Regions from separate parts of the Psychrobacillus psychrodurans genome, predicted to be linked through region 3. Evidence: riboswitches for the same ligand, from Rfam matches in the RefSeq annotation. Region 3 holds a riboswitch; each other region holds the start of a gene.
What was found. Region 3 has a riboswitch for S-adenosylmethionine ahead of ACQCPR_RS16355 (bifunctional homocysteine S-methyltransferase/methylenetetrahydrofolate reductase). Riboswitches for the same ligand answer to the same signal wherever they lie in the genome.
Positions count from the first base shown of each region.

Region 1: it holds a riboswitch for S-adenosylmethionine, as region 3 does, so the genes downstream of both, ACQCPR_RS08325 (MetQ/NlpA family ABC transporter substrate-binding protein) here and ACQCPR_RS16355 (bifunctional homocysteine S-methyltransferase/methylenetetrahydrofolate reductase) in region 3, are expected to answer to the same signal.
Region 2: it holds a riboswitch for S-adenosylmethionine, as region 3 does, so the genes downstream of both, metK (methionine adenosyltransferase) here and ACQCPR_RS16355 (bifunctional homocysteine S-methyltransferase/methylenetetrahydrofolate reductase) in region 3, are expected to answer to the same signal.
Region 4: it holds a riboswitch for S-adenosylmethionine, as region 3 does, so the genes downstream of both, ACQCPR_RS02845 (methionine biosynthesis PLP-dependent protein) here and ACQCPR_RS16355 (bifunctional homocysteine S-methyltransferase/methylenetetrahydrofolate reductase) in region 3, are expected to answer to the same signal.

Region 1 covers NZ_CP189791.1:1,769,676-1,771,877, forward strand. Annotated here, with positions in the region: gene ACQCPR_RS08325 (MetQ/NlpA family ABC transporter substrate-binding protein) at 1-809, opposite strand, end outside; SAM riboswitch class I at 903-1,018, opposite strand; gene ACQCPR_RS08330 (PPC domain-containing DNA-binding protein) at 1,172-1,678, shown strand; gene ACQCPR_RS08335 (pyridoxal phosphate-dependent aminotransferase) at 1,713-2,202, opposite strand, start outside.
Region 2 covers NZ_CP189791.1:2,652,123-2,654,324, forward strand. Annotated here, with positions in the region: gene metK (methionine adenosyltransferase) at 1-861, opposite strand, end outside; SAM riboswitch class I at 1,111-1,228, opposite strand; gene pckA (phosphoenolpyruvate carboxykinase (ATP)) at 1,424-2,202, shown strand, end outside.
Region 3 covers NZ_CP189791.1:3,318,820-3,321,021, reverse strand. Annotated here, with positions in the region: gene ACQCPR_RS16360 (NERD domain-containing protein) at 1-558, shown strand, start outside; SAM riboswitch class I at 968-1,076, shown strand; gene ACQCPR_RS16355 (bifunctional homocysteine S-methyltransferase/methylenetetrahydrofolate reductase) at 1,148-2,202, shown strand, end outside.
Region 4 covers NZ_CP189791.1:577,445-579,646, forward strand. Annotated here, with positions in the region: gene ACQCPR_RS02845 (methionine biosynthesis PLP-dependent protein) at 1-888, opposite strand, end outside; SAM riboswitch class I at 971-1,077, opposite strand; gene ACQCPR_RS02850 (C4-dicarboxylate ABC transporter) at 1,163-1,363, opposite strand; gene ACQCPR_RS02855 (TetR/AcrR family transcriptional regulator) at 1,583-2,143, shown strand; gene ACQCPR_RS02860 (DUF2798 domain-containing protein) at 2,196-2,202, shown strand, end outside.

The DNA of each region.
Region 1 (2,202 bases), 1.5 Mb from region 3:
CTAGCTAATACAGAACCTTTAAACTCTTCTTCGATAAACTTTCGTACTTCTTCCGATTGATATGCTTTTACAAATTTTTGAATCGTTGGATCATCTTTATTTTCCGCACGAACAACAACAAAGTTTACATAAGGTGAGTTAGAAGACTCTAATAATATAGAATCCTCTTTTGGGCTAATTCCTGCTTCAAGTGCAAAGTTTGTATTAATGGCAGCTGCATCTACTTCACTTAATTGTTTTGGTATTTGAGCAGCTTCTAGTTCAATAAATTCCAAGTTTTTTGGATTTTCTTCAATGTCATAAATACTAGCTGTTTCTCTTTTGTCTTCTTTAATTTTGATGTAGCCATGTTCTTCTAAAATGTATAGTGCACGCGCGCCATTCGTTGGATCATTTGGCAAACCAAAAGTTGCACCGTCTGGTAGATCATCAATTGACTTGTATTTTTCTGAATATACACCCATTGGATTTAAAATTGTTTTTCCTACTGGTACTAAGTCAGTACTGTGATCCTCGTTAAACGTGTCTAGGAAAGGTTCGTGTTGATAGCTATTCGCATCTAAATCACCTTCTGATAATGCAGTGTTAGGTAGAATATAATCAGAGAATACTTTAAGTTCTACTTCTAAACCATCTTTAGCTGCTACTTCTGCAGCTACTTCTACAATTTGTTCATGTGGTCCGGCAGTTACTCCTACTACTATTTTGTCTTCATTGATTGCTTTAGCTTCTGACGCAGCGTCAGACCCACAAGCTGCAAGAGTTCCAGTTAATAATACCGTTGATAATAAAAATCCAATCTTTTTCATTTGTCATTCCTCCGAATAATTATTAAGAACGTTGTATAAATATAAAAAGCCTCTCTTCCAGTAGAAAGAGAGGCGCATACATACGTTTGTCCTCTCTTATCTATCAAAACAAAATGTTTTGCAGGATTTAGCACCTTTCCATATACAAAAAATATATGGATGGTTGCCGAGCTTCATCGGGCCAGTCCCTCAGCTACTCTTGATAAGAGATATCAGCTATTAAGTTTTCCAACAGTTCATAAAATATAATTTACTACATCAAATTATTAAAGTCAACAGACTTTTTTTATAGTTGCATATATCATTCGAATTAGTTTATGTTTAATAACAATAAATAATTATACATAGGGAGTGTGTAAGCGTTGTCAAAAATTAGAGCAAATTATGCTGTAGGGCAGCTAGGGAAGATAGTGAGCGCACGTTTAATTTATGGAACTGATCTGCTGGAAGGGATAGAGGAATTGTGTAAAGTAAATGGAATTCAATCAGCTACAATTCTTAGTTGTTTTGGTAGTTTTCAAAGATGTGGATTTGTGTATTTAGTACCAAATGAAGATTCCCCTATAGGTGTAGGATACAATAATCTTGTGGTGAAAGAGGGGCCAATTGAGTTCTTGCAGGGTACAGGAGTTGTATGCCAAAGAGATGATCAATTTGAAACGCATTTCCACGGTACAATATGTGACCAAAATGGCAAAATTTTTGGTGGTCATTTTATTAAAGGTGAAAATCCTGTTATTACAGTAGACCTAGTGTTGGCAGAAACTGTTGATATGGAGTTTAAGAGACAGTTTGACGAAGAAACTGGAGCTAATCAGTTTTATCCTGTAGAAACAAATAAAGAAAAACCTAATCAGCTAAATAAATGAAAATTGCAGCCCTACATTAAAGGGCTGCAATTTTTTAAAATAAACTAAGCTTTCCAATGCGTGTAATTGCTTCTCTTAATCGATCTTCATCTACTAATAAACCCACGCGAACATACCCTTCGCCGTATCCACCAAACCCATTGCCAGCAGCAACTGCTACATCGGCTTCGTTCAAAAGTAAATCTGCAAAAGCTTCACTTGTAAAATTATCGGGAACAGGTAACCATGCGAAAAAGGAACCTTTTGGTGCATTCACCTGCCAACCAATACTGTTACAAGATTCAATAAGAGCATTTCGTCTGCCCTCATATAAATCCACTAATTCCTTTACACATTCTTGACTATCATTGAGTGCAACCGTTGCAGCATCCTGTATGGCAGGGAAGAGACTAACAAATAAGTGGTCTTGAATTATATTTATAGCTTCAATAATTTTAGCGTTCCCAACAGCAAAACCAACTCTCCAGCCAGCCATATTATACGTTTTGGACAATGTGTACATTTCAATACCTACGTCTTTTGCA
Region 2 (2,202 bases), 670 kb from region 3:
AGAACGGTCAACTTTTGTTGGATCTTTACCAGAGAATGCTCCCCCACCATGACGAGCATAACCACCGTAAGTATCTACAATAATTTTACGTCCTGTTAAGCCAGCATCACCCTGTGGTCCACCAATTACAAAGCGTCCAGTCGGGTTGATAAAGTATTTTGTATTTTCATCTATTAAATTTGTAGGAACAATTGGATTAATTACTACTTCTTTAATATCTTTTTGAATTTGTTCTAAAGTTATTTCTGGATGATGTTGTGTTGAAATAACAATTGTATCGATATGAACAGGATTATTGTTTTCGTCATATTCTACTGTTACTTGAGTTTTTCCGTCTGGACGAAGATAGTCTAAAGTTTCGTCTTTACGAACTTGTGCTAATCGGTGAGATAGTTTATGCGCTAAACTAATAGGTAGCGGCATAAGCTCTGGTGTTTCATTACAAGCATAGCCGAACATTAAACCTTGGTCTCCTGCTCCAATTGCATCAATGTCAGAATCACTCATAGAGCCTTCTCTTGCTTCTAAAGCTTGGTCCACACCTTGCGCGATATCAGCTGATTGTTCGTCAATTGAAGTAAGCACAGCAGAAGTTTCTGCATCAAAGCCATACTTAGCACGTGTATAGCCAATTTCTTTAATAGTAGAACGAACTACTTTAGGGATATCTACGTATGTAGATGTAGTAATTTCTCCAGCAACTAATACTAGTCCTGTCGTCACACTCGTTTCGCAAGCTACACGAGCATTTGGGTCTTCTGCTAAAATTGCATCTAGAATTGCATCAGAGATTTGATCACAGATTTTATCTGGATGCCCTTCTGTTACTGATTCTGATGTAAATAATCGACGTTGCGTCATAGATTATTCCTCCTATATCCCGCGAGATTTCTCTCAAGAATTGATACGGTACTCATTCCCATGTCAAGCCATTCAAAATGTTTCATGCATTTTCATCACATAAGAGTAAATGTAATTGCTGTGAATTGAAGTTAACTTGAAGCCGTTTCGGACTTGGCACACAAGGATAAAGGGCGATGTTAAATAAAAAAACCTCTCACTCACGTAAATACACATGAGGAAAGGTATTAATATCATAAGCACCTTTCACTCTTATCAAATCAAGGAATTTCACCTTGTCTCAGGTTTGGCACCTTTGTAATAATAAAACAATTACAGGTTGCCGGGTTTCATAGGGCCTGACCCCTCCACCAGCTCGGGATAAGAGTATCCGTTCAATTCATCATCATACGTAAATACGTAGCAGAAGTCAACTATTTTTTTGTTTGCATTTTATTCACAAAAGAAAAATATTAACTTCATTAGTATAGACTAATTACTTTAATGTGTTATACTATTTCACATATCTAGAAAAACTTCCTCTTTTTTAGAGGAAATATAAAAAAAGGATGGTATATTCAAGATGAATTCAATCGATACTGTGAGTGAACTGAAAGAATTGTTAGCAGGAAATAACGTTAGCAGCCAATTGTCAGTGCCACAACTTGTGGAAAAAGCTACAACAAGAGGAGAAGCTGTTTTAACTTCTACTGGTGCAGTAAAAGCCGAAACAGGGAAATATACTGGCCGCTCCCCACAAGATAAGTATATAGTAGATGAAGCTATTTCAAAAGACAAAATCGATTGGGGCTCAGTAAACCAACCAATTTCTTCTGACGTTTTTGATGCTCTATATAAAAAAATGATTAACTTCTTAAACAAACAAGACGAAATCTTCGAGTTTAAAGGATATGCAGGGGCAGATAAAGAATCACGTCTAGGTATTCAAGTAATTAACGAATACGCTTGGCATAATCTTTTCGCTCATCAGTTATTTATCCGTCCAACACAGGAAGATCTTGCTACACATACAACAGACTTCACTATTCTTTCTGCTCCTAATTTCAAAGCGGATCCTGCTGTAGATGGTACCCGTACAGAAACGTTTATCATTGTATCCATGGAAAAACGCACTGTGTTAATCGGTGGTACTGAATATGCTGGTGAGATGAAAAAATCAATATTCTCTATTATGAACTATTTGCTTCCAGAACAAGACATTTTACCAATGCACTGCTCTGCAAATGTTGGAGATGACGGGGACGTTGCATTATTCTTTGGTTTATCAGGTACAGGTAAAACTACCCTTTCTGCAGATGCTGGCCGTAAATTAATCGGTGATGACGAGCACGGCTGGTCTGA
Region 3 (2,202 bases):
AATATTCAATTACTACAAGAATGGCTGGGGAATCATGGGCTGACAATCCCAATATACGGTGTTATTGTTCTTAGCAATCCAAAAGTGAGAGTAATTGAACCACCGAAAAAACTTAGTGCTATTCTCCCGCAAACCATCCCAGTATATTTACGTAATCTTCCCCGCGAAAATGTATATTTTGATTCTGAAAAAATGAAAAAATTTGAAAATCAAATAAAAGTAGGTCAACAAACTTATATTCCTTTTCCAATGTGCACACGCTGGGGTATTAATCCTGAAAATTTAAGAAGCGGTGTCCAGTGTGAAAGCTGTAATTTTCATGGAATGGAAAAAAGAAAAAATGGCTGGACTTGTCCTCGTTGTGGTTATTTTGATAAGCTCGGACATGAAAGGGCCATAAGGGATTGGTTTATGCTGATTAGCGATACTATAACTAATAAACAATGTAGAGACTTTCTACATTTAGAATCAAAATATATCGCGCACAGAATCTTGCAATCAATGAATTTAACCAAGATAGGAACATCCAGAAACACTAAGTATAAATGGATATGGTAAAGAACCTGTGCATATACTGAAAAAGATAGAAAAAGAGAGAATCGCTAGAATGTAGCGGAGAATCACTAGAATGTAGTGGAGAATCGCTAGAATGAAGCGGAGAATCGCTAGAATGTAGTGGAGAATCGCTAGAATGTAGTGGAGAATCGCTAGAATGTAGTGGAGAATCGCTAGAATGTAGTGGAGAATCGCTAGAATGTAGTGGAGAATCGCTAGAATGTAGTGGAGAATCGCTAGAATGTAGTGGAGAATCACTAGAATGAAGCGAAGAATCGCTAGAATGAAGAAGAAAATCACTTAAATAGGATAAATAAACACTTAGCGAAGTGTATAGAAAATTCAAAACACATCTTGACGCTTTAGTGGAATAAAGGTACGATATGTTTAATTAAAAAATTGAATAATGAAATTCTTATCAAGAGAAGCCGAGGGACTGGCCCTACGAAGCTTCAGCAACCAGCCAATTAATTGGTCAGGTGCTAAATCCAGCAGACTTTACAAAGTCTGAAAGATGAGAAGGTGGTATCTAGCATACTCGTAAAGCCTTCTTTTCATGGAAGGCTTTTTTATATGGAGAGGATGGATACAAATGAGGTTATTAGAGAAATTACAGTCGTCTATACTGACAGCGGATGGGGCAATGGGTACGCTACTTTATTCGTACGGAATTGACTATTGCAATGAGGAATTAAACATTCAAAAGCCGGAAATTATTGAGAAGATACATCAGGATTATATTGAGGCCGGAGCAGATATTATTCAAACGAATACGTATGGAGCGAATGCCATTAAATTGGCGCGTTACGGGCTAGAAAACCAACTGAAAGAAATAAATGAAGCGGCTATCCAAATTGCTAAAAGAGCTGCTGCACCGGGCAACCAATTTGTCCTCGGTACGATTGGGGGCATTCGAGGAATTCGGAAAAGTGATGCCACTCTCGATGAGATTATCCATTCACTTGATCAGCAAGCCATCCAACTGTTAGCGGGAGATCCAGATGGTTTATTACTCGAAACCTATTATGACTTGGAAGAATTAAAGACTACTGTGACTTATCTTCGTACCTTAACTGATATACCAATTATAGCCCAAGTATCCATGCATGAGCCCGGTATTCTTCAAAATGGCTTACCACTTAATGATGCTCTACTTCAGCTTGAAGCAATTGGGGCGAACATAGTTGGAGTCAACTGTCGACTAGGTCCCCATCATACAATTCAAGCATTTGAAGGAGTAAACCTTCCGAATAAGGCTTTTCTCTCTGCTTATCCAAATGCGAGTTTACTGGATATAGATGAAGGGCGAATTGTCTATGAGTCCGATGCTGAATATTTTGGAAAAGCGGCGTTATATCTTAGGGATGCTGGAGTACGACTAATAGGAGGTTGCTGCGGGACGACACCAAAGCATATCGAAGCAGTAAAAAAACATATTGGTCATTTAGCACCGATTACGAGTAAGGTTGTTGAAAACAGAAAGCCGATTATTATTCAAGACGCCAAGCCGACTAACACACTGGCTCTCCATGAAAAAGCAAAAACAGAAAGGACGATTATTGTTGAGCTAGACACTCCTCGTCACCTTGACACGACTACATTCATGGAAGGTTCGGAAAAACTATATGCTGCTGGAATTGATGCAGT
Region 4 (2,202 bases), 1.3 Mb from region 3:
AGGAGCCACCCATTCGCTTTTTTGTAAACGGAAGGATAACATCCCGCCAACCCCTGGATATAATACATCCTTAACAGCAGGTTCCTGTATTAAAAATTCAGTAATTCTTTTTGCATTTAAATCATGCTGCTTCATACGTAGATGAAGTGTTTTTAATCCTCTTATTAACAACCAAGAATCGAAAGGAGAAAGGACAGCACCTGCAGCATTATGGTTGACTTGCAATTGTTCACTTAGCTCAGTACCTTTTGTGACCACCAATCCTGCAAGTACATCGTTATGTCCCCCAATATATTTTGTGCCACTATGGATGACAATATGGGCACCCAATTCAATAGGTCGCTGTAAATAAGGGGTTAAGAATGTATTGTCTACGATTAACAATAGATTATGCTCTTCTGCTATATCCGCAAATAGCTGTATGTCTATTTCCTGCATTAAAGGGTTAGTGGGTGTTTCGATAAATAAGGCTTTTGTATTTTCTGTTATTAATGCTTTTACTTCTTCAGCTGATTCAAATTTTGTATAAGTAGTACGGATATTATATGAATCTGCGTACTGGTTGAATAATCGGTATGTACCACCATACAAATCATCAGGAGCAATTAACTCATCTCCTGACTTAAAAAGAGATAAAACCAATTGTATTGCAGCCATACCAGAACTACAGGCAAAGCCAGCGTCTCCACCTTCTAACTTTGCAATTCCTTCCTCTAAAATAGCTCGTGTCGGGTTCTTAGTTCGTGTGTAGTCGTATCCTGTAGACTGCCCAATCCCATTGTGTTTGTATGCTGTGGAGAGATAAATGGGGGGATTTACCGCCCCGGTTTTTTCATCACTATGATTTCCCAATTGAACTAACTGTGTATCAATACTGTTTTTTGGCATAATTTTTCATCCTTTACAATTAAAATAAAAAAGAGGATTCTCTAATAAGAAGAGAACCCTCAAGTAAATATCGAAGTTTGTCTTCTTATCTTCAAGACGTCATACGTCTATTGGAATTAGCACCATACCTAAGCGTGGCTGGTTGCTGAGACATCTAAGGGCCAATCCCTCCGTCTCTCTGGATAAGAAAAAATATATGAAATTATCAAAATTTTAAATTTAAATAATCTTAACACTTAGTGGCTATTAATACAATACGTTTTTTTGTTTCAAGTTATGACATAAATGTCAGTATTAAAACAATTACTCCGAGTATTAAAGATATCCACCCTACAACTAACTTGTGAGAATAAGCTAAAGCTACCAGTCCTAACAGAACTGCACCAGCACCTAGCCAAAGGGGAGCATAAAAGAAACCAAGTACCCCTAAGACTATACCCAACAAACCAACCCATAATCCTGTAGAAGAATCCAACATCCACACCTCCCATCCTATAATGTAGGAACTCCAAGAAGCAATGTCCCTTTACATATTATATGAAGGGTATGGAGGAGGGGCATAAACAATCTGCAGATTCATTGCAGAGATGGGCTCATAATGCTGGTCTTTTATTAAATAAACAAAATATTAGAATGTAGCTTAAAATTTGTTATAATTACAAACAGACCCGTTGGTATGTTAGGAGGAATAGCTATGGATACTAAATCACTCTTGATTGAAACTGCTACAATTCTTTTTCAGGAAAAAGGTTACAAAACTGTAGGACTCAATGAAATTTTAAAAGCTAGTAATGTTTCAAAGGGTGCTCTTTATCATCACTTTCCAGATGGCAAAGAAGAACTCTTGATAACTTGTTTACACGCTTTAAAAGAAGACATAACCACAGATATTGAAGCTATTTTTAGTAAGCATCTTACAACTAAGGACGCCATAATTTCAACGATTGATACTTTAATAAATAGCTTTGAAAAAAGAGGTACTATTACTGGCTATACATTTAGCAGTATTGTTAGTGAAATGGCAACAATGAGTGAACCAGTTCGCAAAGCGTGCAGTGAGTTATATGAAAATATTGAACGCATCTACTGTGCTAAGCTATTATCCGATGGTTTTTCGGATGAAACAGCTGTCTCTGTATCGTTATTGTTGACTGCTTCGATTGAAGGGGCCATGATGCTTTGTTTAACGAAACAATCTACGAATCCTTTAAAAACAATTGCAGAACTATTACCGAACTTGTTGGAGAAGCTATAAAAAATGGAATTTAAAGCGAAGGTCTTTACTAAACTTTGAGAGGAAGAAAAAAATGCATC